Limibacter armeniacum: one gene and its partner. The protein of the gene in region 1 interacts with the protein of each later gene in a pairwise test. Links are inferred from orthologs where the notes say so. Each region holds a gene or a part of one and is shown in the gene's direction. Other genes may lie near its edges. The genes, in order: pheS and brnQ.

What was found.
Region 2: the proteins of pheS (region 1) and brnQ interact in binary tests that used the Escherichia coli proteins (3 or more experiments, as listed by UniProt). The link is inferred for Limibacter armeniacum from one-to-one orthologs.

The regions. Positions count from the first base shown.
Region 1 is NZ_JBAJNO010000009.1:2,725,839-2,738,323, forward strand. The notes cover bases 7,637-10,607. They hold pheS (phenylalanine--tRNA ligase subunit alpha), read left to right. Parts: upstream 7,637-8,597; coding sequence 8,598-9,617; downstream 9,618-10,607. Other genes in these bases: V6R21_RS29155 (RNB domain-containing ribonuclease), read left to right, coding at 7,637-7,813; V6R21_RS29160 (phosphoribosyltransferase family protein), read left to right, coding at 7,890-8,396; V6R21_RS29170 (hypothetical protein), read left to right, coding at 9,823-10,607. Also shown: V6R21_RS29120 (lamin tail domain-containing protein), read left to right, coding at 1-552; V6R21_RS29125 (type B 50S ribosomal protein L31), read left to right, coding at 694-936; V6R21_RS29130 (GlmU family protein), read left to right, coding at 1,201-2,388; V6R21_RS29135 (2'-5' RNA ligase family protein), read left to right, coding at 2,415-2,996; V6R21_RS29140 (carbon-nitrogen hydrolase), read left to right, coding at 3,039-3,932; V6R21_RS29145 (hypothetical protein), read right to left, coding at 3,990-5,123; V6R21_RS29150 (ribonuclease R family protein), read left to right, coding at 5,646-7,154; more of V6R21_RS29155, read left to right, coding at 7,154-7,636; more of V6R21_RS29170, read left to right, coding at 10,608-11,043; V6R21_RS29175 (sugar 3,4-ketoisomerase), read right to left, coding at 11,077-11,511; DNA polymerase/3'-5' exonuclease PolX, read left to right, coding at 11,662-12,485.
Region 2 is NZ_JBAJNO010000009.1:3,357,835-3,370,205, forward strand. The notes cover bases 3,957-6,813. They hold brnQ (branched-chain amino acid transport system II carrier protein), read left to right. Parts: upstream 3,957-4,718; coding sequence 4,719-5,909; downstream 5,910-6,813. Other genes in these bases: V6R21_RS31695 (LysM peptidoglycan-binding domain-containing protein), read left to right, coding at 3,957-4,546; tyrS (tyrosine--tRNA ligase), read left to right, coding at 6,135-6,813. In the rest of the region: V6R21_RS31680 (NAD(P)H-hydrate dehydratase), read right to left, coding at 1-443; tatA (twin-arginine translocase TatA/TatE family subunit), read left to right, coding at 654-863; Asp-tRNA(Asn)/Glu-tRNA(Gln) amidotransferase subunit GatA, read left to right, coding at 1,063-2,487; more of V6R21_RS31695, read left to right, coding at 2,843-3,956; more of tyrS, read left to right, coding at 6,814-7,439; V6R21_RS31715 (hypothetical protein), read left to right, coding at 7,949-8,485; V6R21_RS31720 (LVIVD repeat-containing protein), read left to right, coding at 8,538-9,302; V6R21_RS31725 (hypothetical protein), read left to right, coding at 9,514-10,917; V6R21_RS31730 (CDGSH iron-sulfur domain-containing protein), read left to right, coding at 11,070-11,309; V6R21_RS31735 (hemerythrin domain-containing protein), read left to right, coding at 11,385-11,819; V6R21_RS31740 (FKBP-type peptidyl-prolyl cis-trans isomerase), read left to right, coding at 11,900-12,371. UniProt on the Escherichia coli protein: Liv-II branched chain amino acid transport system, which transports leucine, valine and isoleucine. Also acts as a low-affinity threonine transporter.

The DNA.
Region 1 (12,485 bases):
GGTAGTGTGATTTTGCGTAACCCTAATGGAGAGGAATGGGAAAGGTATGATTATGATGAAGACCATCATTTTGAATTACTTAAAAATGTTGAAGGTGTTTCTTTGGAAAGGATTGATTATAGTGCACCAGTGAATGATGCTAACAATTGGAGATCGTCCTCAGGTCAGTCAGGTTATGCTACTCCGGCAGCTCCTAATTCACAAAGGAGAATTTCGGGTAATCCTAAAATGGAAAATGAATGTTTTGTAATGGATTCAGATATTTTTTTTCCAGAAGGAACAGGTTCAGTAAATTTTACCTCCTTACAGTATAAATGTAACTCAGCAGGATATACAGTTACTATTACTATCTTTGATAGATATGGTCAGCAGGTTCGAAAATTGGTGGATAATCAGCTATTGACTTCAGAAGGTTTTTATAGATGGGATGGAACCAATCAGTTGGGACGGTTGGTAAAGCAGGGTGCCTACCTTATCAGAATTGAAATGTTGAATTTAAGTGGAGAAAGTTCAATAGTGATGAAAAAGGTAGTGATAGGAAGACGCTTTTGAGATGCATTAACACATATAGGTTCTTTTTCCAAAGAAAATCAGCAACATATTCTCAATCATAGTTGATATGTTGTTGATAATGTTTTAATTTTGCAATCCGATTTGAGTTCACGAAATAGAAAATTTATAATTCATAAGGACATGAGACAAGGAATCCATCCTGAATATAGAGAGGTTGTATTTCACGACCTGACAAGCGACGAGAAATTTTTGACTCGTTCAGCTATCGAAACAAAAGAAACAATTGACTTCGAAGGCGAGACTTACCCACTGATCAAAGTGGAAATTAGCTCTGCTTCTCACCCTTACTACACAGGTAAGAAGTCAGCTATCAACAAAGCTGGTAGAGTTGAGCGTTTCAACAAGAAATACGGAAGAAGCTAAGCCAATCTGTTCTTGTAGATTCTAGAAGCGTCACAATCGTCAAGATTGTGACGTTTTTTTTTGAATTGGGCTTCCTGTATACCCAAAATATACAGAATAATAGCATGAATCAGCTATATTGCATGCTGTGTACTGAATAACAATAAATTTTAAAGGGGAGTGCTCATAATGTGGGCTTTAGGTAACCCCTGAGTGTGTACAAATATTACCTAGCTACTATCAACTCATTTTATTTTTTAAAGCTATTTGACAATTACAAAGACAATGAATGTAATTCTGTTTGATGATCCTGAGAACAGGGTGAATCTATTGCCATTTACATTTGTTCGTCCTGTATCAGCATTGAGAGTGGGAATCATGACTCTTGCAGAAAAGTGGGAAAAGGCATTGGGTACGGATGTATCTTACCTTACTCAGGATTATTTGCAGGAAAAATTCCCTTTGCAGGCAGGCAGTGACAACTTGTATATAAATGCTTCTGTATGTCCGAATTCAGAATTGGTAGATCGGATTCATAAATTGAAGGAGGGACAATGTCTAATGTGGAAAGATGAACTGCTTGCAGTTCGTACTATGGAACATTTTAGAGATCCTTCGGAGGTTTCGGCTACTAAATACGTACAGAAGGATATAGTGATAACACCAGTGATTATCAGGTATCCATGGGATATTTTTATTAATACCCGTAATCAGATAATTGCAGACTTTCCTGTTGTGACAGAAGGTAGAAAAAGTGCTCCAATTGAAGATCGCTTCACAGTAGTATATGGAGAGGAAAACATTTTTGTTGAAGAGGGAGCAAGTATACGAGCTGCTATTCTGAATGCTGAAAAAGGACCTATCTATATAGGTAAAGGAGCTGAGATCCATGAAGGCTCAGTAATCAGAGGGGCATGTAGTATTGGAGAGGGAACCAAGATCAACATGAGTGCAAAAGTTCATGAGGATTGTAGTTTTGGACCTTATTGTAAAGTTGGAGGAGAGGTGAGTAACTCAGTATTTCAAGGTTATAGCAATAAGGGACATGATGGTTTCCTAGGAAACTCTGTATTGGCTGAGTGGTGTAATTTAGGTGCAGATACAAATACTTCAAACCTCAAAAACAATTATGGTGAGGTGAAGGTTTGGAATTATAAAACCCGAAACCTGATTGAAACAGGTCAGATGTTTTGTGGGTTAATGATGGGAGACCATTCAAAAGCAGGTATTAACACGATGTTCAACACAGGTACTGTAGTTGGTGTAAGTGCAAATATCTTTGGCGGAGGTTTTCCAGATAAACATATTCCTTCATTTGCGTGGGGAGGGATAGAAGATACAGTAACTGCAGATTTCGATAAAATGTGCGAGGTGGCAACAGCCGTAATGGGGCGTCGTCATGTAGATTTTACGGAGGTAGATAGGCAGATACTAAAACGTGTGTTTGAAATAACAGCTCTAGACCGAAATTAGCGACATTCAATTGTCGTATTTAGACAATGATCGCATTAGACTTTGCAGTGATTCCGCCTGACAATTTGTTGGAGGAATCTATTGCGGTAAACCGTCAGCTTGGTGATACCCAGCTTTTGCTGGAAAAAGAGCATACGGTTCCGCATATTTCTGTTTGTATGTGTTTAGCCCGTGAGGAAGACTTACCTCAAATCACCCATGAATTGTCAGAAGTGGCAAAACAATTTCAAGTGAAAGCCCTGCATGTTGAAAGTATATACAGACATGGAGAGGAAACTATTGGGTGGAATGTGAAAAAAGAAGCTTGGCTTGAACATCTTCATGATGTGTCAGTGGCAATTATGTCCAAGTACCATCATACAATAGCATTAGATGATACTTCATGCTTTGCATGGGTTAGTGAACAGAATCCAACTTCAGGTCTCCGATACTTGAACCATTATTTTACCCAGTATGCCTATGAGCATTTCTATCCACATATTACGATAGGGAAAGGTTATACGGATATGTTGGAAAGTAAAATTGGGAAAAGTTACGACGGAGGGCACTTAGCTTTGTATCATTTAGGGTCAGGTTGTACGTGTCAGAAATTGATTCAGCGTTTTTAAGTCAATTTGGCTATTATCAGGTTTATTTGCTAGAGAAGATATATGGCAAAACAGAATATACTGAAGGTTGGTTTGGTACAGCAAACTTGTACCAACAACAGGGAAGAAAACGTAGCAAAAAGCATCGCAGGTATTCGTGATTGTGTTGCTAAAGGTGCAGAATTGGTAGTTTTACAGGAGTTGCATACAGGCATCTACTTCTGTCAGGCAGAAGATGTGGACATGTTTGATTTGGCGGAAAGTATTCCCGGTCCATCCACAGAAGAGTTCGGAGCAATAGCCAAAGAGTTGGGAATCGTATTGGTAACATCTCTTTTTGAAAAGAGAGCACCAGGTATTTATCATAATACAGCAGTCGTATTGGAAAAAGACGGAAGTATTGCTGGTACATACCGTAAGATGCATATTCCTGATGATCCTGCATATTATGAGAAATTCTACTTTACACCTGGAGATCTAGGTTTTGAACCAATTGAAACTTCAGTGGGAACCTTGGGCGTATTGGTATGTTGGGATCAGTGGTATCCTGAAGGTGCAAGAATGATGGCAATGGCAGGTGCTGATATGTTGATTTATCCAACAGCTATAGGTTATGAAATGGCTGATACGCAGGATGAAAAAGACAGGCAGCGAAATGCTTGGATCATCTCTCAACGAGGACATGCTGTAGCTAATGGTTTACCTGTTATCAGTGTAAACAGAACAGGTTTTGAAAAGGATTTTTCAGGAGTAACAGACGGGATTCAGTTTTGGGGTAACAGCTTTGTGGTTGGTCCTCAAGGGGAATTCTTGTATGAAGCTTCCAATGACAATGAAGAAAATATTGTTGTGGAAGTAGATTTGCAAAGAAGTGAAGATGTTCGCCGAATCTGGCCATTTTTCAGGGATAGGAGAATTGATGCCTATGGCGACTTGACTAAAAGATTTAGAAAATAAATAAGAAATCGACATCCGTAATTTTTCGGATGTCGATGCTTTTTAACTAAGACTATCTTACCAATTCTCTTCCTTATTTACCCTTTCAATGTTTTCCTTTCCAAATAACTCATCATTGGTTTTCCGTTCATAATTCTTAGCAAGTGATAGGTTATTTTGGGATTTATAGCAGCGGTAAAGCTCAGAATAAATAAAGGAGGCTACATAATCATTACGGTCCTTGTGATTTTGAATGAGTTCTTCAGCTTTTAGCAGCTGTTCTTGTCCCGTTTCTTGGTTACCCTTTTTCCAGTCGTAATAGCCATGCATAGCATAAGCAACGGCTTGGTAAAAAGTATCTTCAGACTGAAATAGCTTGTCCATAAGAGGAAGACCATTTTCAATCTGGTTAGAACGTAAAAGGATAAAAAGATGCGATGTGATAAAAAAGAGATTATTAGGATATTGTTTTACATTTTCAGATGATAATTCAATCGCCTTATCTAATTGATTTTCATAGTTGGTATAGATTGAAATCAGGTAGCGTCTGGCTTCTGCCGAAGTAAACATGGCATTGTCCTTAGCGTAATACAGTTGTTTGATACCTTCTTCTTTATCTCCAGATGGTAAGAACATAGCTACCGGCTTGTAAACAGGATAAGTTTCAGGGTAGGCTTCTCGATAATAATTGTAGATACCAGTCGTAAAGTAAAATTCATTGAATTCTTCTTTTTTATCTACACCAATTCTGAGTAGTGTATAAACATCTTTAGCTTCACCAATGGCCTTAAAGGTAGCATTGTCACTGCTGAATTGACGCATCTTCATGCTTTTAGCCAGCATCTTGAAAAAAATACCTTCAGTGTCAGATGAATTTTTCTCTAGTTGTTGGTCTGAAAGCTCAACTGTTTTGGTCAGTAGTTTCATATACTCTTTGGTTTCTGGTTGACCGTGGGAGAGCGGGACATTCTGCCAATACAAGTTGAGGGCTTTAAGTAAGTAAACAGCTGGGTGTTCGCCAATTTCTTGTTCAAGCTGTGTTATTTCAGCAACACCTTGATCAAAGTCCCATTTATAGATACTTTCCAAAGCCCGTGAGATGATAGCTGCATTTTGGGAATTTGTAACGACGTTTTCTGATTGAGGATTTCCAAATGCAGTGATAGTAAGGAAAAAGAAAAGAAGGATAATGTTCTTTGATCGTGGTAGCATGTGTGGTTGAATTATGAATATAGTGTAGAGTTGAGATTATAGTCTGAATTCAGAAATAGCCTTAATTTAAGATAAGCTAAAGTTGATTTTAAATACTTAAGCTTATCATATCATGTATGCTAAAAGCAATTTTAGAAGATAGTGATGGTTTAATCAATACTTTTTCACTTAAAAGTACTTCAATATTCATGATAAAATGCTAATGTCACGACTTAAAATAGTAGCACCTAGAGGATAAAGTACCTCAAAATACAAAAAAGCATTCATAACCATTTGTTACCATGCTATTTTTGTAGAGTAATCCTATAATTATCCATAAAGATAAGGGTGCTTTAATTAAATAAATTTTTCTTCAGAGATAGATATTTCTGAAATTTAGGCGCAGCTTCAGCAAGGAGCTGTTAGACCGGATAAAAAGTTAACAACCGGTTATGATGGAGCCGTACTAAAATTGATTGTTAGATAGTACTAATTTGTTTTTAAGTATTATATGAAGGCTCCTGTTCAACAATAAGATATACAATGAGTAAAAAGAAAAAAGACAATAAAAACACAGCCAATAAGAAAAAGAGACACAGTAAAAGTGAAGGTACAGAAGGGGCTGCATTGATGGTTAAGAATATCATGACCTTACTGAACTCAGCTCCTGAAAAGCCTTTTTCTCATAGGCAGATTACCAAGCAACTTCAGTTGAAAAAGAAGGGACAGAAAGACTTACTGGAGAAGTTGCTAGACAAGTTGGTTGAAGAACAGCAATTGTTGAAGATAGGTTACAGGTACCAATCGACCAATTCACAAGGTTTGATACGTGGAACAGTAGATCATGTAAACCCTCGCTTTGGTTATATTGTAACCGGAGAGGATGAGGCTGATATTTGGGTAAGTACTCCCAACTTGAATCGAGCGCTTGATGGCGATACAGTTGAAATTAGAACCTATTTTAATGGACGCAAGCGTCGTACAGAGGGAGAAGTTGTTAGGATAGTAGAACGTGCCCGTGATGAATTTATTGGTCACTTAGAGTTATCGGCAAGGTTTGCCTTTGTCGTGACGATGGGACGTAAAATGCACCAAGATATCTTTATTCCTAAAAATGGTTTGGGCGACGCCAAGCATGGCGATAAAGTGATTGCCAAAATTGACCGTTGGAAGGAAGATGATAAAAACCCAATTGGAAAAGTAATCAAAGTATTGGGTAGAGCAGGAGAGAATGAGACAGAGATCCATTCGATCATGTTTGAATATGGATTGCCATTTAAGTTTCCTGATGAAGTGGAAATGGAAGCGGAAGCGATTCCTGAAGAAATACCAGCTGAGGAAATCAAGAAAAGGAGAGATTTCCGTACCCGTACCACATTTACGATTGACCCACTTACAGCAAAAGATTTTGATGATGCGCTGTCAATCAGGAAAATGAAAAATGGTCAGTGGGAGATAGGGGTACACATTGCAGATGTAACTCACTATGTTCGTCCTGATACAATACTGGAAGAAGAAGCTGAAAAGCGAGCAACATCAGTATACTTGGTGGACAGAACGGTACCGATGCTTCCTGAAAAGCTGTCAAATGGTCTTTGTTCATTGAATCCTAATGTGGATAGATTGGCATTTTCTGCAGTATTCAATATGGATGAAGAGGGGAAAATCTACAAACAATGGTTTGGTAGAACAGTGATTCACTCTGACAGAAGGTTTACTTATGAAGAAGCGCAGGAAAGAATCGAATCAGGTGAAGGAGATTATGCAGAAGAGATCATTACGCTGAATGAAATTGCCAAGAAGATGAAAGATGACCGTTTCCGTAACGGCGCTATTTCATTTGAGTCGGTAGAATTCCGTTTTGAGTTGGATGAGGATGGCAAACCTTTAGGGCTTTTCCCTAGAATCCGAAAGGATGCCCATAAGATGATCGAGGAGTTTATGTTGCTTGCAAATAAGCGTGTAGCAGAATATGTTTACCGCAAGAAAAAGAGAATAAGAATGCAACGATGGTTTACAGGGTTCACGACTCTCCAGACCCTGAAAAAGTAATGGCATTCTCTCTGTTCGCTAAGCGATTCGGTTATGACATAGATATGAAGGAGAATAAGCTTGCTGGTTCGTTGAATGAGTTGTCAGGAAAGCTGGAAGGTAAACCTGAACAGAATATTTTGGAGCAGCAAGCGATCCGTACAATGGCTAAGGCAAAATATACAACGGAACCTGAAGGACATTACGGATTAGGATTCAGTCACTATACACATTTTACTTCGCCAATTCGTCGATACCCAGATATGATGTCACATAGGTTGTTGCAACATTACCTTGATGGTAAGCAATCTCCTGAGGCGGCAGAATATGAAGACAAATGTGTGCATTCCTCACAAATGGAGAAAAGAGCTGCCGATGCTGAACGTGCTTCTGTTAAGTATAAGCAAGTGGAGTTTATGGAGAAGTATGTGGGGCAAGCGATGGATGGAGTAATCTCAGGTGTAACGGAATGGGGTATCTTTGTAGAGCTTGAAGAAACAAGATGTGAAGGTATGATCCGTATTTCCTCAATGGAAGATGATTACTATGTCTACGATGATGAGGAAATGGCTATAATAGGTGAGAAGTATAAGGGTACCTACCGTATTGGAGACCGAGTAAGAGTATTGGTTCTGAATACAAATATCGAGAAAAGAACCATTGATTTTGAAATGCTTTAATTCACAACAAATAACTGAAACCAAAGCATTGTCGTACTTTGGTTTCGGTTGGTAATTATCAATACTAACTAAGACTATGACATCAGCAAACGTTATCCTGACACACAATCAGATAATCCAGAAGATACGTCGGATTGCTTTTGAAATTTATGAGCAAAACTTTGATGAAGCCGAAGTGGTTTTTGCAGGTATTGTAGGAACTGGGTATCGCATGGCGCAACTGTTGGAAGAGCAATACAGACAGGTGTCTACCATGAATACACAATTGGTAAAAGTGACTATTGACAAGAAGGCTCCTCTACAAACCTTTATAGAACTGGATTGTGAACTTGAGTCATTGGAAGGAAAGGTTATTGTAATGGTGGATGATGTATTGAATACAGGAAAAACCATTGCATACAGTATGAAGCCTTTCTTGAATATCCGTGTAAGTAAACTGCAAGTGGCCGTGATGGTAGACCGTAGTTACAGAAGGTTCCCTGTATTTGTTGATTACATGGGGTATGAGTTGTCAACTACAGTCAATGAACATGTAGAAGTACAACTGGATGATGAAAATAACTATCAGGTAACGCTTACCTAGGACTCAATTTTACAAAAAAGACATAAGAGCAAGTTGATAACCTTTCATCTTGGGGCTTAAATCTTTTGTCTGATGGTTTTGCTTTCTGAATTATGAAATGAAATCATTAAATTTGCTTCGTTTCATAAAAAATTGAACTTAAAGAAGTAGCAGGAGAACAGGATATTAGCTTGTTTCGATTGCTTAAAAATAATCATAACTATGCTTGAGCAGGTAGAAAAGATAGCGAAGGAAATAGAAAACACCGAAGTAAAGCTGAAAGAGGAACTGGAAGCTTTCCGTTTGAAATTTGTAAGCAACAAAGGTGTGATCGGAGAACTTTTTGGTAAGATGAAGGAAATTGAACCTGATCAGCGAAAAGAATTCGGTCAGCAAATCAATGCCTTGAAAAACGCTGCTCAAGCCAAGTTCAAGGAGTTGCAGGATACGTTCGAAAATCAGGCAATGCAGAACATCAAGCATGATGACTTGACGCTTCCAAGCATTCCAAACGAATTGGGTACGATCCATCCACTTACAAAAGTAAGAGAGGATATCATTAGAATCTTTGAAAGAATTGGCTTCAACCTTTCAGAGGGACCTGAAATCGAGGATGATTGGCACAACTTCTCAGCATTGAACTTCCCGCCGAACCACCCGGCAAGAGAAATGCAGGATACGTTCTTTGTAGAAAAAGATCCTGATATTGCTTTGCGTACACACACTTCGTCTGTACAGGTACGTGTAATGGAGAATCAAGAGCCTCCAATCAGAACACTATCACCAGGACGTGTATACCGTAACGAAACTATTTCGGCAAGAGCGCACTGTATGTTCCACCAGATTGAGGGACTTTATATCAATGAGAATGTAAGCTTCAAGGATATGAAGGATACATTGTACTACTTTGCCAAAGAGTTTTTCGGAGCAGATACAAAAATCCGTTTGCGTCCTTCTTACTTCCCATTTACTGAGCCAAGTGCTGAAATTGATATCAGCTGTTCAGTATGTCATGGCAAAGGCTGTAACATCTGTAAGTACTCAGGTTGGGTAGAAATTGGAGGTTGTGGTATGGTAGACCCTAACGTATTGAAAGCCTCAGGCATTGATCCTGAAAAATATACAGGTTTTGCATTTGGTATGGGAGTGGAGCGTATGGCACTTCTGAAATATGGAATTAACGACTTACGTCTGTTTACAGAGAATGATGTACGATTCTTACGTCAGTTCTCATCTATATAACGCAGATGAAAAACATAATAAAGAAGCCGGAGGATCAATAATCCTTCGGCTTTTTTATGTTTAAAGAGAAAGGAATCCTTTATAGTGAGTAATCAATCACTTAACCTTGTTCATAAAGTGTACATTTTATTAAATTGCCCCGCTAACCAAATTCCGGCTGCTGTACGGCTTCCGGATTTCGATGATAACATAAGTGACTTTTTGGATGAAACTTATTGAGATAACTAACAAAGAACTGATCAAGGAATTTCTGGAATTTCCAGTAAGACTGTACAAAGACGATCCTAACTATATACGTCCATTGGATAAAGATGTAGAATCGGTCTTTGACCTTGAACAGAATAAATTATTTAAAAGGGGTGGTAAGGCAATCAGATGGATACTTAAGAATGGTACAGGCAAGACAATAGGTAGAGTAGCTGCCTATATCAACCCAATGACAGTGAATAAGGATGAGTCATTGCCCACCGGAAGTATGGGATTTTTTGACTGTATCAATGACCAGCAAGCAGCGAATATGTTGTTTGATACCTGCAAGAACTGGCTAATGGAACAGGGAGTTGAAGCGATGGATGGTCCTGTTAATTTAGGAGACCGTGACAAATGGTGGGGGTGTTTGGCTGAAGGCTACACAGAACCTAACTACTGTATGCATTATAACTTTCCATACTATAATGACCTGTATCAGAACTATGGGTTTGGTGTATTCTTCAAACAATACACTTATCACCGTCTAGTACCAGATACATTGGATGAAAAGCTCATCAATAAAGGGGAGGTTATCTATAATAACCCTGATTATCACTTTGAACATATGAAGATCAGTAACCTGATGAAGTATGCAAAAGACTTTTCAGTGATATATACCAAGGCATGGACAAAGCATGAAGGTGTAAAGGGAATTGATGAGAAACAGGCTGCCAAGATTTTCAAAACGATGAAGCCTATCCTAGATGAAGAGATTGCATGGTTTGGATACTACAAAGACGAACCAGTAGCATTTTATCTTCAGATTCCTGAAATGAACCAGATTATTCGAAATATCAAGGATGGTAAGTTTGGGGTCTGGAATAAGCTGAAAATGTTTTACCATGTAAAAAGGAAGACGAGCAGAAAGCTTTTCGGACTTGTGTTTGGTGTAGTACCTGAGCATCAGCGTAAAGGAGTTGAAGCAGGAATTATTTTGGCCTACTCAAATTTCATTCAGGAAAAGCTGAAAAAGCAAGGGAAAGCAAGTGATGATCCAGCTTTTGTACACAAAGGCTATCATTACAATGAATTGGAGATGAACTGGATTGGAGACTTTAATCCTAAAATGATGCGAACAGCAGAGTTAATTGGTGGGAAAATCTTCAAGACACATATTACATACCGCAAACTCTTCGATGAAACGAGAGAGTTTAAGAGAATGACCATTATCGATTAAGGTAATACTGAATCAAGATATATGGCTGAGGGATTATCCTTCAGCCATTTGTTTTTCAGCAGTATAATAGGCTAACCACTTTTTCTGATTCATAAGGTAGTCAGATTTGTCATAAACAGTGGAAGCCATTACTAGAAGTACTGCACCGTTTGAATATCGGATAGTTCTCCATACAAAAGGAGGTAAGTAGAGTGCCTTTTGGGGATTGTCCAAAACAAAAGAGACGGTATTGCCTTCTGTGTTACTGGTTTCAACAGTAATACTGCCATTTACACAGACTAGTAATTCCTGAGTCGTTTTGTGGGCGTGGTTGCCACGCGTATGTGATTCGGGGGTATTATATGTCCAAAAAGTGCGCTTCACCTCAAACGGAATAAGTTCGTGATGTTCAGCAATAGTAACATAACCTGTTTCAGGCTCGCCTTTTTCGCAGAGTGAAATGATATAGGGCTGGTCAAATCCTTTCATACTTTCAATATATCAATAGATTGGCGAAGATAACGATTCTTTTATTACGGTCTTATCACACCCTGATGTCTAATATCTAATATCTTAAATGTACCTTTGTAAATAAGCAAAACTAATAGATTAACATACCCTTCTGAATACAAATAAACTATGGTTTCAAATAAAGAAATAGCAAAAGTTATCAAGTCAGCAGCTTCTTTGATGGAAGTACATGGTGCTAATGCTTTCAAAACGCGTGCATATTCCTCTGCCGTATTTAATATTGAAAAATCAGAAGAAGCATTGGGTGGAAAATCTTCTGATGAGCTTCAGGAATTGGGCTTTTCCAAAAGCATGGCAGAGAAAATTGTAGAAATATCTGGCACAGGATCGTTTGCTGATTTTGATAAACTATTGGAAGAAACTCCAGAAGGGGTTGTCAAAATGCTTGAGATCAAAGGTATTGGAGGTAAGAAAATTGCCACAATCTGGAAAGAACTTGAGATCGAAACCATAGAGGCTTTGGAGAAGGCTTGCCGTGAAAATAAGGTGCAGGCTTTAAAAGGATTTGGTGCCAAGACTGAACAGACAATTCTTGAGCAGATCCAATTTCTGGAAGAAAACAAAGGGAAGCTGTACTATGCTGAAGCTGAACCTTTAGCCCAAAGCTTTGTGGAATATTTGCAGCAGGCAGGTTTTTCATTAGTAGAGGCAAGCGGTGAAGTACGACGAAAGATGGAAATTGTAGAGACTCTTCAGTGGGTCGTGGCAACGGATGATTTTTCAAAACTTAAAAATGAATTGGTGAATATCCCTGATTGGGAATATCACGAGAAGGACTCAGGACCTAATGTTTGGAGAGGTGAGATTACGGATTTAGGAATGCCTGTTGAGGTGAAAATTGCCAAGGAACAGGATTTTGCTAAAACATTATTGCTTAATTCTTGCGATGGAAAACACCTTTCATTGGTTGGAGAAAAAGGAAAAATACTTTC
Region 2 (12,371 bases), 630 kb from region 1 along the record:
CTATTAATATGGTCGATGAGTTGACCTGTAAAGCCTGTGATAGGTCTTGATAAGCCGGAACCGAATATGGCATCGATTACGAGGTCTTGTGAATGAAGGACAGGAAAGTCCTCCTTATTGTTAATATTTTTAATTTCTTTCAGTTTTTTCAGCCTCTTTTCATTGGTGTTGAAGTCAGGAGATTGCTTGTCTGAAAACCTGACAGCATAAAGTCTGACATCATATTTTTGCTCAAGTAAAAGTCGGCCAATAGCAAGTCCATCGCCACCGTTATTGCCTGTGCCACAGAAGATATGTACAGGCTGTTGCGCTGTGAACTTATTTGTAAACCATTCCGTAAACTTTAGTGAGGCACGTTCCATTAAGTCAATGGAGGGGATAGGTTCATTGGCAATTGTGTAGGCATCCCATTGTCGGATTTGATCTGCGGATAGTATTGTCATACTGGCTATGTAATATAAAAGGAAGAATACTGAAAGAAATTTACGAACTTAGCTCGGATAATGAAGCATTAAAATGACAGTTTATGCTAGTTTGAAAAGTATATTTCAGCTTCATATTCAATGAATTGTAAGTGATTTCAAATACAGGAATTCTTTTGTTATTTACTAATAATAAATTAGATTTGCGGCACATTTAAAAACAACTGAACTATGGAAACACTAGCTATATTACTCTTTGGTATGCCTGGGGGCTTCGAATGGTTAATTATTATTCTTGTTATCCTTTTGCTCTTTGGTGCGAAAAGAATTCCAGAGCTGGCAAGAGGCCTTGGTAAAGGTATCAGAGAATTCAATGACGCGAAAAAGCAGTTAAGCAGCGAAATTGAAGAAGGTTTGAAAGATGATAAGAAAGAAAGCTAAGAGATGTGCCAGTGTTTTGTTGGGTATATCTATAAAAAATAAGTTATTTCTTTTGAAAGAAGAGAAGTTTATCTTTGTTTCGACAAATTGATAAACTTCTTTTTTATTGCGTTTTGGCACTTTCACTCTTTTACCGATGTAAAAGGGCTTTGTCAGGCACGCTTTACTGTTTTCTCTAATAACAAATTTACTTAGCTCTGTGTATTCTTCATTCAAAGAAATAAGCACCGCTTTAAAAGCAGGACAGGTTACTTGCCAACAGTTGGTAAAGGATTATCTCAAGAATATTGAGGACAATAAACACTTGAACGTATTCTTGGAAGTATATGCTGATGAGGCATTGAAAAGAGCGGAAGAAGTGGACACCCGAATCGCTGAAGGCAATGCTGGAAAGCTAGCCGGAATGGTAGTTGGAATTAAAGACGTGATTGCTCATCAAGGGCATGGTCTTCAGGCTTCCAGTAAGATTCTAGATGGCTTTGTTTCCCAGTTTTCGGCTACTGTGATTGAACGTTTGCTTGATGAGGATGCGATTATCATTGGTCGTCAGAGCTGTGATGAATTTGCTATGGGGTCTTCAAATGAAAATTCAGCATTTGGCCCTGTTCTAAATAATGTAGATAATTCAAGAGTACCAGGAGGGTCTTCAGGGGCTTCAGCTGTAGCAGTATCAGCAGACCTTTGTCTTGTGTCTTTAGGTTCTGATACAGGAGGCTCTGTAAGGCAGCCAGCCGCTTTTACAGGAGTGGTTGGGTTAAAGCCAACTTACTCTAGAATTTCTAGATGGGGTCTGATTGCATATGCATCCTCTTTTGATACAATTGGTGTTTTAGCCAAGAATGTAGAAGATGCAGCCATTACCCTAGAGGTAATTGCAGGGGCAGATGAGCATGATGCAACGGTTTCTGATAAACCTGTGCCTCAATATTCAGCATCTGTAAAGAGCAGTGAAGACCGTAAGTACAGAATTGGGTATATCCGAGAAACAGTTGAAAGTGAACATCTGAATGAAGATATTAAGGCTAATACTTTTGAGAAGATAGCATCACTGAAAGCCGCAGGACATGATGTAGAGCCTGTTGACTTTCCTCTATTGGACTACCTGTTGCCAACTTACTACATTCTGACTACAGCAGAAGCAAGTACAAACCTTTCGAGGTTTGATGGAGTAAGGTATGGCACAAGAAGTGAAAATACAGAAGACATTGAGTCAATGTATAAACTTACCCGTTCTGAAGGGTTTGGTGAAGAAGTTAAGCGCCGTATTATGTTGGGTACTTTTGTACTGAGTGCTAGCTATTATGACGCATACTTTACAAAAGCACAGAAGGTAAGAAGGTTGATTAAAGAAGCTTCAGAAAAGCTGTTGAGCAACCACGATTTCTTGTTGATGCCAACGACGGCTTCAACAGCATTCGAAATCGGAAAGTATAATGAAAATAATATCCTGGAAATGTATCTGGGAGATTTGTATACGGTTCACGCTAACTTGGCAGGTTTGCCAGCGATATCTATCCCTAACGGAGAAGATAGCCAAGGGTTACCAATTGGACTGCAAGTAATGGCCAACCGTTTTGAAGAAGAAAAAATGTTAACGTTTGCCGATTATTTGGCTACGTTATGATAATAAATGATTGTGTAGAAGGTTGTTTCGGAAACCATTATCAATTTTTGTAAATGCGATCTTCTATACAATCTAAATTCCATAACATTGTTTATGTAAGGCTTAGAGCCTAGTATGCTGTTTACAAAATGAAGTAAACAGAATGAAAATATAAAATTGGTTTTGCTAGAGGAGGACATAGCCAAAGAGGGTATTATGCCCTGAAAATTCGATGGCATGTCTATTGCTTGTAACATTGGGATAATTAATTGTACAGTAAAAAGATCGTTTAATACCTTATATCGATACTTTTTAAAACAATTTTTTCCATCGTAGAACAACAACTCACCCCCAGGGAAGAATTTGTGTTAATGATATGCGCACACCAAAAAAAATAACCTTGCTATGGGTAGCGACGATGCTTTTTAGTGTCTCGTCGGTATTTGCCCAAGATGAAAATCCAGCATTTACATGGGAAGACAGTATTTATACTGTACCACCTCCCGAAGGGTATATTTACCCGTTCGATACACTTGAGGTAGTGGAAGCTGCTCCGTATGCACCTTGGACTGAGGATGCACTGGAGGACTTTGATACCACATCGGTTGTCCATTTGGATAATATCCTGATGGAGAATGATTACATTCCACACCCTACAGATGATATCATTATGGATCGCTTAGCATGTATTGAAAGCGATATTCCATTGACATATCACGAACGTGTAAGAAAGTTTATTGATTATTTTACGGTCAGAAACCGTGACTATACAATGCTAATTCTTCAGCGAAAGAATATGTACTTCCCAATGTTTGAAAGAATTTTCAGAGAAGAAGGAGTACCTGAAGAGTTGAAGTATTTGGCAATTATTGAATCAGCGTTAAAGCCTACAGCACTTTCAAGGGTAGGGGCAAGAGGTCTTTGGCAGTTTATGCCAAGAACAGGATTGAACTATGGCTTGAAGCAGAACTCTCACTTTGATGAGAGAATGAACCCAGAGAAGGCTACAAGGGCAGCTGCCAAGTATTTGAGATTCCTTTATAATTACTTCCATGATTGGGAGCTTGCTTTGGCTGCTTACAACTGTGGGCCTGGTAATATTCGAAAGGCACAAAGGAGATCAGAGAAATTCCATTTCTGGGATATTTATCACAAGCTACCAAGAGAGACTCGTTCATACCTGCCTCAGTTTGTGGCTATGATGTATGCATTGAATTATGCTGATGAGCATAACCTGATTCAGGAGCAGCCATTCTATGAGATTCCAACAGAAGAGGTTTTGGTAAGCCAATCTGTAGACCTTAAAAAACTGGCAGAGCAACTGATGGTTTGTGATGATGACTTGAAAGAGTTAAACCCTCAAGTAAGATGGGGATATATACCTGATGGGATCAAGAACTATCCTATTAAGATTCCTGCATTGAGAAAAGAAATGTTTGACAGCAACCGTGACTCTATTCTAGCAAAGTCTAAGTATGATGGAAAGAGTGGTAGCTATTTGGATGGTTTTTATTATCACTATGTAAGAAGGGGTGAGTCTCTTGGTTTGATTGCACAACGAAACCGTGTAAGAGTTTGGGAGATAAAAGCATGGAATAACCTGAGAGGTAATACCATTTATGCAGGTCAGAAATTGAAGATCTATGGTAGAGGACATGTTTCACCTCAACAGAAAACAGCATCAAGGTCTTCATCATCAAATGCAAAAGTAAATGCTTCAGGTTATCACACGATTAGAAGTGGTGAAAACTTAGGCGCTATAGCCAAAAGGTATGGCGTGTCTATTACACAGCTTAGAAGTTGGAATAACCTGAGAGGTAATACCATTTATGCAGGCAAGAAACTGATTGTAGCTGTAGACAAAGCAAAGAAAAGCAACAGTTCTGTTAGCTCTTCTTCAGTGAAGAAATCAACAGCAAGCAGCAAGCCTGTTTCAAATGGATATTATACTGTGAAGAGCGGAGATACACTTTGGGAAATTGCCAAGAACAACGGTGTTTCTGTCAATGATATAAAGAAATGGAATGGGTTGAAATCTAACAGTCTTCGTCCGGGACAAAAACTGTTGATCAAGTCTTAAATTCTGAATGACAATATATTATTGAATGAAAGGATCATCCGTTGTTGGATGGTCCTTTTTTATTTTCCCATTGGTGAACTGCTTTTCTGTCTAACGAATCTTAACAGGTGAGATTATTTTTACATATACGTTGTATTATCACGGGTTTAAATCCACAATAACAAACAAATCGATGAATAAAAGAGCAAAGGATACGCTCGTACTGGGATTAGCATTTTTTGCAACGGTATTTGGTGCTGGCAACTTGATTTTTCCTGTAAACTTAGGAAATCAGGCAGGGGAAAGTTGGCTGCAAGGTGCTATAGGTTTTTTAATGTCTGATGTAGGGTTGACAGTAGCTGTCCTGATTGCACTTTTTAAAGTAGGGGGAGACACTCAAAATTTCGGCAAGCGAATTCATCCTAATTTTGGTAAGGTGATAGGCGCTGTGTCCATTATTTGTTTAGGACCACTTATTGCAATCCCAAGAAATGGGGCATTGACTTATGAGTTGAGTGTAGTGCCACAATTGGGCGAAATAAACCCTTGGTTGTTTTCGATAGTGTATTTTGGAATTTGTCTCTTCTTTGTATTGAGACCATCTCAGATTCTAGATAGACTAGGCTCTATATTGGCTCCTATATTGGTCGCTGTATTATTGTACATTATATATTTGGGAGTGACAGCGCCTATTGGGGAAAAGACGGCTTCTGTAATTACAAATGTCTTTGGAAAGGGAATTACACAAGGATATCAAACCTTGGGTGCTGTAGGGTCGGTAGTGATCGGAGGACTCTTCTTGACTAACCTGACACGAAAGGGGTATACATCTTTTAATGAACAAGTTAAGATCTCTGTAAATGCAGGGTTGGTAGCCGGAGTGTTATTGGCTATAATTTATGGAGGTTTGATCTATGTTGGGGCTACGACAAGCCAAACTTTGGCAGGGCAATCAAATGCTCCATTATTATCAACCATTGCAGATAGGTTATTGGGAGGTGTAGGACAGGCAGTGTTGAGTATAACTGTAGCATTGGCGTGTCTGACTTCATCTATAGGCTTATTGGCGATGACAGGAGATATATTTCAATCAATCAGTGGAGGAAAGCTGAAGTATAGAACAACTGTGTTGGTAACAGCGGCTTTCAGTACAGTGCTGGCAGTGGTTGGTATTGATAAAATCATCGTCTTGGCAGGCTCAATTTTGACAGTGTTGTACCCTGTCATTATTATTCTGACAGTAATCACATTTTTGGATAGTTACCTGACAAGTAGAAAACTTCAAGCAAGTCTGGTATTAGGAACATTTGCAATTAGCTTGTTGATTACTTTACAGGATTTGAAGCTTATAAATTTAGAACTGCTGAGTATATTTTCATTCTGATTAGTAGGGTGTTTAGTTTCAGCCATTTTCTGTAACTTGCGACCTTTATTTAAAAAAGTTCCATTTTTAATCATTGAAGTGATCTTATTTGAGGATTGAAAAAGGAGAGATCCTTTTATTTGTGTCTATTTAGATCATTTTGATTGAAAAATTGAACAGAAATTTCAATGAATTTGGAATCTGAGGTTCCACCCATTTTTATATTAGTATAACTAGCCAATAAAAATGTCATCAATAAAGAAAAACCTGATAGAAGAACTGAAGTGGAGAGGCATGATCCATGATATGATGCCGGGTACTGAAGAGCAGTTCAATAAAGAAATGACGACGACATACGTAGGTTTTGACCCTACGGCAGACTCGTTGCATGTAGGACACCTAGTGTCAGTAATGATCCTGAACCACCTTCAGCGTGCTGGTCATAAGCCGTTGGCGATTATTGGTGGTGCTACAGGTATGATCGGAGACCCATCGTTCAAGTCTGACGAGCGTGTATTGCTGGACGAAGAGTCAATTGCTAAAAACATTGCAGGTGTCCGTAAGCAGTTGGAGAAATTTATGGATTTCGATTGTGGTGAAAACTCGGCAGAATTGCTGAACAACTACGATTGGATGAAAGACTTCAGCTTTATCGATTTTGTAAGGGATGCTGGTAAACATATTACCGTGAACTACATGATGTCAAAGGACTCTGTAAAAAGACGTCTTGAGGCAGGAACAGGGCTTTCATTTACAGAGTTTACATACCAGTTGCTACAAGGATGGGATTTCTACCACCTTTACACAACTAAAGGTTGTAAGGTACAGATGGGAGGCTCTGATCAGTGGGGTAATATTGTGACTGGTACTGAGTTGATCAGAAGAAAAGCAAGTGGTGAAGCATTTGCGGTGACTTGTCCACTGATTACAAAATCTGATGGAACTAAATTTGGTAAGACAGAAGGTGGAGCTGTATGGCTTGATCCTGAGAAAACATCACCTTACCAGTTCTACCAATTCTGGTTGAATGTGTCAGATGAGGATGCTGAGAAGTATATCAAAATCTTCACATTTAAGACAAAAGAGGAAATAGAAGCCCTGATTGCAGAACATAGAGAAGCTCCTCATCAGCGTGCCTTGCAACGTGCTTTAGCTGAAGATATCACAGAGCGTGTACATAGCAAAGAAGATTTGGAAATGGCTATCAAGGCATCTTCTATCCTTTTCGGAAAGAATGTAACAGATGACCTGAAGTCATTGGATGAGCGTACGCTGCTACAGGTATTTGAAGGAGTACCTCAAGTAGAAATTTCAAAAGGAGACTTGGTAGACCTTGAAGATGTAAATGATCTGCTTTCAGCTGCTACAGGTGGTATAGTATTTAAGTCAAAAGGTGAAGCTCGTAGAATGATTGCGGGTGGCGGTGTAAGCATTAACAAAGCAAAAATCGCAGGTGAAGAGAAGCCAACTGACTTTGAATTGCTACAAGGCAAATATTTATTGGCACAAAAGGGTAAGAAAAACTATTACCTGATTAAGGTGAATGCATAAATTTTGAAAGATTTTTTTCGTCTTTCTTATTAGAGAGAATCCTTTCTTAAGTCTTGATAGTTAAAGGTTTAAGAAAGGGTTTTTCTATTTAAAGGGGAAGGGGAAGAGATTTTTTAGCTACTTTTTCGAATAAAAATTCTGCAATAGTATTGACAGAATGTAAAAAAGTGTTACCTTTGCAACCGCAAGTCGATACGATCGGCTCCTGCGAATCCCCCAGGTGCGGAAGCAAGCAAGGGTAAGTGGTTGAGCGGTGCGTTATCGGCTTGTTTTTTTATGCCTTTCTTTTAGGCTAGTTTAGCACACACTTAATACACACATATATACACATAGGATACAGTGGAAGCATATTTTTTCCTTCTGCTGAGCAAGAGATTTTCCTTATATGGAGAATATTTAACAGGGGTAAACTCATGTTCTATTTTGGACATGAGTTTTTTGTTTTTTAATAGATTTCAGTTGTCAGAGAAGAGGAATACTTTTTTTAGAATAACCCAAACTATATCTCCATGAAAAGAACTTCCTTTTTTGTAATGCTACTTGCACTCTTGCTATCAGGATGCTGGTATATCAGTGGTGGTGAAGAGCCGCCTATTGTAGACCCTGTAGCTAATGAGTCAGCCTATGTACCTGTAATCATGAAACGCTCAGACCTTGAAGCGTCCATTATAGCCTCTTCACCTAGGGCTATCCAAAATCCAGGCAAGATGTATTTATTAGGTGATTATGTATTTCTGAACGAACGGTATGAAGGAATACATGTCATTGATAACTCAGACCCTACAAACCCATTAGTAAAAGCCTTTATTCAGGTGCCAGGCTGTGTTGACATCGCAGTAAAAGATAAGGTACTGTATGCGGATAATGCAGTAGACCTTGTCGCACTGGATATCACATTGCCAGTAGCGGTTAAAGAAACAAAACGTATTTATAATGTATTACCTGAGTTGTATCCACCTGATGCCAACTTTATCCCTTGGGAATATCAAAAGGAACAGCGACAGGAAGGTACAGTAATCGTAGGGTGGGAAAAGAAAGCTGAGTGAGTCTACACCCAATAGATCAAACCCATTAAATAACAAAGTATAATTATTTGACATGAGGACATTTCTTTTATGCATATATATGCTAGGCTTAGCAGCTCTATTACAATCTTGTGACGCTGCTGGAGACGTTGGAGCTGTATCAGCAGATGCAGCAGGCGGTAAAGGCGGTTCAATGGCACGTTTTGCTATTGTGGGAGATTACCTTTACACCGTCAACCATGAGGAACTCTCTACTTATGATATAACCAATAGTGCTTCACCTGAACTGGTGAGCATGAATCCAGTTGGATTTGGGATAGAGACCATCTTTCCTCGTCAGAACTACCTTTTTATAGGTTCTCAGGATGGAATGTATATTTATGATGCAAGCCGTCCAGAATACCCACAGTATGTATCCAAATTTGAGCATGTGGTAAGCTGTGACCCTGTTGTAGCAGATGATCGTTTTGCATACGTTACATTGCGTGCCGAATCAGGGCGATGCTGGAGAGGTGTCAATCAATTGGACATTATCAGTATTGAAGATATGCAAGTTCCACAATTGTTGAGAAGCTATGATATGACAAACCCTAAAGGTTTGGGAGTAGCAGGAAATGAACTGTTTGTTTGTGACGATGTGCTCAAACTGTATGATATTACTAACCGTAATGACATCAAGTTGAAAAATATATTCAATATACCAGCCAATGATGTAATTCCATATCAGGGAAGGTTGTTGGTGACGGCAAATGACGGCTTTTATCAGTATTCATTTGATGGGGAAAATGTGGAGTTACTTAGCAAATTGAATATATTAAGAACAGATCCAGAACAATAGAACTGACTTGATATTAGGCAAGGCAACCAATGAGTATTCAAACTACTTATGGGTTGCCTTTTTTTGTTTAAATGATTGAATATAAAAGAGTTTTACATTATTAATAAAAAATATACTATTTCAGTGATAATCATCACTTAGAAAAATTTGAAGCTTTTTAACTTTGTGGATTCATACAATCAGGTCATACTATTAAGAATAAGAAAGCATAATGAATATCAGATTCAGCATCTCACTACTACCAATTTTATTAGCCTTTGCTATACCATCTTTTGCACAGGAAATTGACGATGATAAAAGGCAGGATCCATTAAAGGAAGTCTTGAGTAAGGGACTTAAAATTAACCTGACTGAGGATGGGAAAAACACACTGAAATTTGGAATGGGGTTCCAGATGTGGGCTCGCTATTCGGATATGAATCCGGGTACGGCGAATGCTCAAACTTTGGAGGCAGCTGACAGTCACTTTGACTTCAGTATAAGAAGGGCTAGGCTAACGATGATGGCTAACTTCGATAAGAAATTCATTTTCTTTACGCAGTTCGGTAATACGAGTTTGCCATTTTATGCAGGGCAGACATCCAATACTTTCTTCCATGATTTTTGGGGAAAAGTGAGGATTGCCAATAATACTTACTTGGGAGCAGGTCAGCATGCATATTCAGGGTTGTCTCGTCTTACTGATATCGCTTATTCGGGGACGCTGGCGATAGACAATCCAGGCTTCAGTTTTCCGAACGTAAACGTAAACGATAAGTTTGTACGTCAGTTAGGTGTATTCCTTCATGGTAAAGTATTAGGAAGGCTTAATTATGAGTTGGCGGTCAACCAACCTTACCCAGCAGCCTATGTAGCAGGAAAAGGAATTGGGAATAAGGTAGCCAAAGATCAGGATATTATAGAAGGAGGCGTAAATAACACTGCTTATAATAGAGGAAACAGTAGCCTTTCACAAAGAGGGTATGCCTCTTGGAGCTTTTTGTATAATGAGCCTGTTAAGATGGGACATTCTACCTCACTCACCTATTTTGGTAAAAAAGGCAAGATATTGAATGTGGGAGCAGGTTTCCAATACCACAATAATGCTTCCGGTGTATTGCGTAATGCTGATGCTGAGGCTTATGTCGAAAAGCATCATCAATTGGCATTAGCCGCTGATATTTTCTTCGAGACTCCTTTAGCAAAGGGAAGTGCCTTGTCAGCATATGGTTCATTTTACCACTACGACTATGGTGATAACTACCTTTGGAAAACAACCGTAATGGGAGGGTTTGCTACAGCCAATCCTACTGAAGAGCAAGCATTGCAAGGACACGGTATACAGCAATACACTTTAGGAACAGGTAATATAGCAACAATTCAGGCAGGCTATCTGATGCCGGAAACATTACTGAATAATGGTCATAGGTTGATGCCATTTGCGGCTGTGTATTACAAGGATTTCGATGGGCTGAACGGTGACTCTTGGCAAGGAGATTTTGGATTGCATTACCTTATTTATGGCAATAATATGAAAGTGTCAGCACAGTACTCGAGCAGGCCTATCTATAATAGCGAAGCAGTAGTGGAAGATCATGAAGGAATGTGGCTTTTACAGTTGCAGTTAAAGCTGTAAAAAAGTATAGTGAATGGTATATAGGGGCTTCTGTGTTTTTGACTTGATCAAAAATGCAGAAGCCTTTTTTATGGCTAGGGCAGTTAGGATAAAGTTGATGTGATAGTTACCTTAAAGTAAAGGATTAACTAGTAACCCAAATTCTAATTGTTATGTCAGATCAACCAATTATTCCACAGAAACAACCATATGTGAAAGAGACTAAAGCAGGCACATACTTCTGGTGTGCTTGTGGGAGAAGCGACAAGCAGCCATTCTGTGATGGCTCCCACAAAGGAACAGACTTTGCCCCTGTAAAAGCGGTGATTGAAGAAGATAAGGTGATTGCTTGGTGTGGGTGCAAACATACTAATAATGAGTGCTTCTGCGACGGTACACACAGTACATTGTGATACACAGTTCCCGATAGGCTTTTTATTCTCTGTCGGGAATTGTTTTTTTGTGTCAAACTAATTTTTCAATGAAGAATGAAACGACACGAAGCACTGATACCATTATCTCGTCAACACCACCAACTTTTATTGGCAGGGCAGTTGCTTAAAAAGGATGCGCCGCCATATAAAGGATTGCCAACTGAGCCGAAAGGGAAGGCTGCTTATTTGCAGCAGGTATTTGAAGGGTTATGGAAGCTTCATACACAAGCTGAAGAAGTGGTACTGGTTCCGTTCTTGAAAGGTGTTGACCAAGAAGTGGACCGCTTGTTGGAAGAGCTGGTTGATGAGCACCAACAGATTCAGGAATTGTACGATAGTATAGATTTTGAAAACCCAGCGGTCAATACAATGCATGCACTTGGTGAATTGATGGTATTGCATATCCGTAAGGAGGAAAGACAATTGTTTCAGCGAGTTCAGGAAGTGTTTGGAGAGAAGTTAAGGGAATTGGATTTGGGAATTGACTAATATAGCTTTTAGAAAAAGTGGTATCTTGCCCAACCTTGAATTAGCAGATATAAAACTCAATAAATAATTTAAACGAAACCATGTTAAGAAAACTTTTTACCCTGATTGGTCTGTCTATTTTTTTGATGACCAATGTACAGGCTCAGTGTGAGGACTGTAACCCTGCCGAGAAAGAAGCTGACTATTATTATAAGCATCCAAATTTTGAAGGACAATGTGCTCAGTTTTGGGAAAAAGAAGACTATTTCCTGATTAATCAAAAGAAAAAAACACTCGCTGTTGAGTTTCCTGCTGAAGGAGAGGAAACAATTCCTTACCTGATGCGAATCGCGAATAATAAAAAATTGAAGCTTAAAACCATTGATGTGCTGTTTATACAGGAAGCTTTGGAGACATGGGCAGTGGAGAAAAATAAAATTGGTTATGAAGTTACAGCATCAGGTCTGGGCGTTAAAATGATCAATAAAGGTCAGGGAGTATTGCCTGAAAAAGGTAAAGTAGTTAAAGTACACTACCAAGGTTATTTGGAAGATGGAACCAAGTTTGACAGTT